Regions from separate parts of the Paenibacillus sp. 7516 genome, predicted to be linked through region 1. Evidence: predicted binding sites of a transcription regulator. Region 1 holds the regulator's gene; the other holds the start of a gene.
The links. Region 1 encodes NrdR, which represses ribonucleotide reductase genes. Its sites were predicted from a motif close to AACACNATATATNGTGTT; they were not measured.
Positions count from the first base shown of each region.

Region 2: CHI14_RS21305 (anaerobic ribonucleoside triphosphate reductase) is a predicted target of NrdR. The motif match lies at 1,306-1,323, and genes of this name have one in related genera.

Region 1 covers NZ_NPBI01000009.1:8,456-11,649, forward strand. The annotation lists gene CHI14_RS09010 (alpha/beta hydrolase) at 1-613, opposite strand, end outside; tRNA gene CHI14_RS09015 (tRNA-Ala) at 1,006-1,078, opposite strand; gene nrdR (transcriptional regulator NrdR) at 1,266-1,733, opposite strand; gene CHI14_RS09025 (alpha/beta-type small acid-soluble spore protein) at 1,847-2,071, shown strand; gene CHI14_RS09030 (lytic transglycosylase domain-containing protein) at 2,223-2,786, opposite strand; gene coaE (dephospho-CoA kinase) at 2,783-3,194, opposite strand, start outside.
Region 2 covers NZ_NPBI01000024.1:378,277-381,470, forward strand. The annotation lists gene CHI14_RS21305 (anaerobic ribonucleoside triphosphate reductase) at 1-1,257, opposite strand, end outside; gene CHI14_RS21310 (GAF domain-containing sensor histidine kinase) at 1,640-3,194, shown strand, end outside.

The DNA of each region.
Region 1 (3,194 bases):
CAAACTGCTTGGCATGTTCTTTTAACCAAGCCACGCCGTTCCCCAGGCTATTAAAAAGATCCACAGAAATTTGTTTCTCTACCAGTGGGTCACTTGCGTAAGCGGATACAACCTCAGGGTCACTGCATACTCCACTGCCAAGCTCATTCGGGAAATACGTCCCAGTAGGAAGATCTAGCGGCAGTTCACCAGCAACCTTCGTATTATAACGGGTAAGTGCTCCTGATAAAACAATACCTTTGACCTTGCCTGGATATTTCGTGCCAAATGATGAGGTTGCAAATCCGCCCATGCTATGCCCAATGACGAATACTGGGAGGTCACTGCTCTCTTGCAAGGCCCTATCAACTACGACATTCACATCCTCGATGATTTGGTGAAAATCACTGTAGAATGTACGCTTTCCTTCAGATCTCGCATGACCACGATGGTCGAATCGATATACGTTACACCCTCGTTTGTTTAAGTGCATCGTCAACTCGTCATAACGCCCGGCATGCTCGCACAACCCATGAACAATGACTACAGCTGCCTTCGCCTCTTCGACTGTATCCTTGCTGAAATATAGCTGTGTTCCGTCAAATGATTTAATCGTTGTCTCACTGTGGTTCATACTCATCCCATCCTTTTCATGGTGCTAAAGCATCAGAAGATTACATCATTGAGCCTTGAGCACATTTAGTTAGCATTGTCATATCCACTCATCCAATAAAATTTAGTTTCCTATGAAGATTATATTGTTTCTTACAGAAACAATATAACATCAGTCTTGCGCTATTGTCCATCAAATTTTTAAGCGTTTACATAAAAATTAAAAAGGGATTTATGCACTGAGCGGAGCCTTATCAATGTAGACTCCGCCCCGTTTTTTTAATGCCTTTCGTCTCAAGTTTAAAATGCGATCATATTTGAAATAAAACAATATGAGCATTTTGGCTACAGACACGGGTAAAAGAAATCCATAAAAAGCAAAAAACCTCTTGGATACCAAGAGGTTTTCGAGTATGGAGCCTAGGGGGATCGAACCCCTGACCTCATCGCTGCCAGCGATGCGCTCTCCCAGCTGAGCTAAGGCCCCACATTATATATATGTACTTGTCCGCTTCAGCGAAGTTCCACAGGCGACTCCTATATCATATAAAATGCAGCTTTAGCTGTCAATAACTTTTTCAGAACGCAAAGTGTTTGGAGAAGAACAACCTCTGTACAGACAAGAACACTCATAATTACAAGCCCAGACTGCTCTTCTCCCTTAATCCACTTCTTTAATCGTCGAGATCCTCTTTGGACAACAACGATTTCAGTTCTTTCATGAACATATTGATGTCTTTGAATTGGCGATACACCGATGCGAACCGCACATAGGCCACTTCATCAACGGGGAACAATTGCTCCATCAACAGCTCACCAATTTGGCGGCTTTCCACTTCAGCTTCAGCAGTGTTGCGCAGTGACTTCTCCACCTCGGAAACCATCATCTCCAGCGTTTCTACAGAGACAGGACGTTTCTCACAAGCCCGGATAAGGCCACGGAGAATTTTGTCGCGACTAAACTCTTCACGGCTGCCATCTTTCTTGATGACGATCAACGGGGTTTCTTCGACCATTTCAAACGTTGTAAAACGGCGACTGCACTGCTCGCACTCACGACGACGGCGGATGGATTTTGATTCATTAGCAGGCCTAGAATCCAGAACTTTTGTACCCAGATAGGCGCAATAAGGACATTTCAACTCAGATCACTTCCCATGTTTTTCTTTTACCATAAATTCCCTGTCACTTCTAGTTATGAAAATCGCATTGAAGACACATAATACTTTTACCAACCGCGAGGAGGTGAACAGCAATGGCCCAAAACAGCAACGGTAACTCCAACAACTTGGTAGTAACTCGCGCTTCCGCAGCACTGGAGCAATTGAAATATGAAGTTGCTCAAGAACTCGGAATCAGCATCCCACAAGACGGATACCAAGGTAACATGACTTCTTACGAGAACGGTTCGATCGGTGGATACATCACGAAACGTCTGGTAACAATTGCAGAACAGCAATTGGCAGGTCAATACCAATAATATCTGCATTGTAATACGTTTAGACAGAGGAGCATGGAGCGGCCGGTGAATAACCGGCCTGCTCTGTGCTTCTACTATTAAATAAGACATACGATATCAAAATTCAAACCGATTGTACTCTAGACTACCGCATAATCCAAGCAATCAGCTATTAGAACGTATGATAGATCTTTACATACTGATTATAATAATAAATGACTCGTTGTACATAGTGCCGGGTTTCTCCAAAAGGAATATCCTTGACTGTCTCGAATGAGCCGTCCCAGACACCATCTCTGATCCATCCACTTACTTTGCCTGGTCCGGCATTGTAAGCAGCAATCATGGCCGTCTCATTCCCGTCAAACTGTTCTGAGAGGTTACGCAGGTACCATGTCCCAAGCTGAATGTTCCTGCCCGGTTCATGCTTCAGCTCCTCTAACGAGGTCCCGGGAATTTTAGCCTGCTCCATGATCCAGTTGGCCGTATCCGGCATCAGCTGCATCAGCCCGATGGCACCTCTTCTGGATTCTTTGCTTGTCTTGAAATTGGTTTCCACCTTGATGATGGAAGCGATCAGGAAAGGGTCCACCTCATAGCTCTGAGACTGCGCACGAATCTCTTCCTTGTAATGAATTGGATAAAACCACGCCATCCAGTTTGTATTCAGGAACAGCACCAATACAAATGAAACAAACATCAACAGCAGTATCCGTTTCTTGCGCAGTAACCTCATATCAGACCCTTATGCTGCAAAAATGAAATAACCTGCTGCTCCGTCTCCGACCATAAGCCGCTGTTGTCAATGACCACGTCAGCACGCTGCTTCTTATGTTCAATATCCATCTGTGCATTAATACGGGCGTCAGCCTGTTCCTCTGTCATGCCATCCCGACTCATCAGCCGCTCCCGCTGAACGGATCTTGGGACGTAAACAACGACAACCTCATCAAATCCTTTTTCCAGACCGGATTCAAACAATAAAGGAATATCCGATACCACCAGCTTGTCCGGATAGGCTTCTTCATATGCAGCAGCACGTTCCCGCATCTCCTGGCGAATAGCCGGATGTGTAATAGCCTCGAGGGCTTTACGCTCATCGGGATTTTGAAACACAATGCTGCCCAGCTTTTTCCGGTCCAGT
Region 2 (3,194 bases), on a different contig from region 1:
ACCGCCTTCCCACACGCCTTCCCGCATCATGAAATCAGATGCCTTGGCAGGCTGTGCCGTTTGGATACGATAGCGGTGCAGCAGTCCGGAAGCAGCGCGTTCCATGACCTTTTCAAGAGCTTTATAGAACCCCGTACGGTCGGCGACGGCCCGTGCACCCTGACAGATGCCATGGAGAATGCCGAGTTTGACCAGATTGATGGTGTTGAACGAAAGGTTGCCTTTGCCGCTCTGCCGATTGCGTCCGAAGCGGTCTGCCAGCGTACGTGTACGGCATCCCATGGTGGCGATGATGGTATCCGGATCTTCAGGGCGATAATAAGGCAGGTTGAATGATGCATCCACGTTGACAAAGTTCGGATACATGCGCCGGGAAGAGCAAGTCACGGCTAGACGGAACAAGTCGTAGTTGGGTTCCCCTTGAGCCTGGTTAATTCCCTGTTTGCACTGGAAGATATGCTGTGGAAACACGGGGGTCTCCCCGCCGCCAAGGCCGCGGATGGTTGCCTCCAGCAGGGAACGGGATACAAGCCTGCCTTCGGCTGAGGTGCATAGTCCGTAGTTCAGTGAAGTAAAAGGGATCTGTCCACCTGCCCGGCTGCTCATGGTATTCAGATTGTGAATCAGGGATTCGGCAGCCTGTCCGGTCTCCAGTTCTGTTTCCTCACAGGCAAAAGCAAAAGCACGCGGGCATGCTTCCCGTGCCACTGGACTGTCCAGGTGCAGATGCTCGTCGTCAATCTGTGTGTGCTCTCCAAGCAAACGCTGTCCTTTGCGATAATGTTTGCGGAAGGAGCGCTGTACATAAGGAGCCAGATCCCAGTCGATTTTGTTGGCCGATACCCCGCCGTACTGACTGTTTTGCTGCGATTGAAATATGATGGCGACGAGCGCCATTGCCGACATGATGGTCTGCGGGGTACGCACGGAGCCGTTACCCGTATTGAAGCCGGAGGCCAGCAGTCGATCAAACGGGATAAAGATGCAATTGGTTGTTCCAAGCGCATACTGATCCAGATCATGAACGTAGAGATCTCCATTCTCCACAGATGCAGCAAGCTCTTCCGGCAGCACATGACGAAGAGCATGCCACTTGGCCGTCTCCGAGCCGAGCCTGCTCATCTTGCCGCTGAACGAATCACCATTGAGGTTAGCGTTCTCCCTCAGTGTGTCCGCGTCTTCTGCGCCAATAATTCGTCTTCCCAGGTCGGATAATAGATCGGATGCCGGTGGAGCGGCATACTCAAGCAGGTTCATGTGAGATTCCTCCCAAATATTGATTTATAATATCGGTTATTTCATCTAAACACTATATGTAGATTTGCATTATCCATTTATAAACTATATGTGGATTTTTGGGTGTGATCATTCTCACACAGTAACCTTCTACCGGCAGGAACTGCAGCGGGGGGAGTGGATAAAGGTTTTCAAAGTGAACCGGGAAGAGTATAATTCCTATTTATGCTGCGCTAGGGATAAGAGTGGTTTTCATGCACCATGATTCTCTTGGGGTTCTATGGTGGTAAACATATATGTACATGTTGTGACAGTTAACTTGAGAAATATGACCCTCATATACAGGACGGATTCATTTTGAGATAGAGATGTAGAAATACAGCTAAGATTTGAGGGGTGGATCATGGGAACGGCAGGGATAACAAGAGGCTTCTATGAAAGTGTACAGGAAGCAGCGTCCCACATCGTGGACGTGTTAAGCGGTGTATTGGAGGTCAATACGATCTTTGTTGCCACCAATGACGGGACGACCAATGTCATTTTGGAAGCTTTTAACCGAAACGAGGAACTGGTTATCAGTGGCAGTGAACTTCCATTTGATTCTTCCTACTGCAGTCTGGTACTGCGAAATACAAAAGAAAACCTGACCATAACGGATACTGCAGCACATCCGCTGACTTGCTCAATGGATGTAACCAAGGCGCTCGGTAACCGTTTTTTTGTGGGCATACCCATTATGCGGCGTTCGGGTGAAACCTTTGGGACGATTTGTTTAATGGACAAGCCGGACTATGTCATCCGTGAGACAGATATGAAGACGTTGAACGCCATGGCAGTATTTCTTGGATATGTCGTTGACTTGGAGAGTAATTTGCTCATACAGAAACAAAAGCTGAACGATACGGAGCAGCTGAAACAACAGCTGCAGGTGGAGAAGGAACGTGCAGAATCGGAAGCGATGACGAAGGCTCAGATGATTGCGCTAATGAGTCATGAGATTCGCAACCCGCTCAATGGCATTCTTGGTTTAACCGATCTGATGCGCACACCGGATATGCCTGAAGAGCATGTGGAATATGTGAACATGATCGAGACCAGTGGCAACATCCTCCTGTCTTTGCTGAATAATATAATGAACTTTAATATTAATGAAACAGGTAGAACGGTAGTTCATGATGATCCCTTTGATCTGGTTTCTACTATTGAGAGTACCGTGTATTTGCATGCTGGGCTGGCGTTGGAGAAAGGAATCGAACTGGGACTCAACCTTGAAATGAATGTCTCTCAAGTTTTCGTGGGAGATGAGGTCAAGATCGGTCAGCTGCTCGCTAATGTGCTGAAATATGCCATTGATTCCACGCGTACAGGTTCCGTGCTCGTTACAGCAGTCGTAGATAGCCAGAATGGGGATGAGGCGGGTACGTTGCTGCTTCATATCAAATATACAGGTCGGATGCTGACATCGGACAAAAAACTGCAGGCGATTAATTCACTGGACGGAAATGTCAGCATTCAAAAGCTTGTGGGTACCAACCTCAGTCTGGCCGTCAGCCAAAATCTCGCCATTCTCATGCATGGCAGTATTGAGGTGAGCAGCCTGGGTGAAGAGGAGACGGAATTTCAGATCAGACTGCCCCTGATGAAGCACTGGGAACTTCCGCAGCTTACAGGCATTCAAGAGCGATTGAAAGGTAAAAATGTACTGCTGGTCAAAGCTCCTGATATTTTGCAGGGGGTATCTTCCCTCATGCGCAGGTGGCAGATGGATGTGAACATGACATCAGACACGAGCCAGGCAAAACACTGGATGGAAGATGGACTTGAGCCTGAAATTGCAGTTATTGACATGGGGTTAGACCCAGACAAGGCCATGAAGTTTATTCATGAATTAAAGGGAATGGCAAAACAACTGCCCATTATCATCCTTGTCCCCTACGGAATGCATATGGATCCTCAGG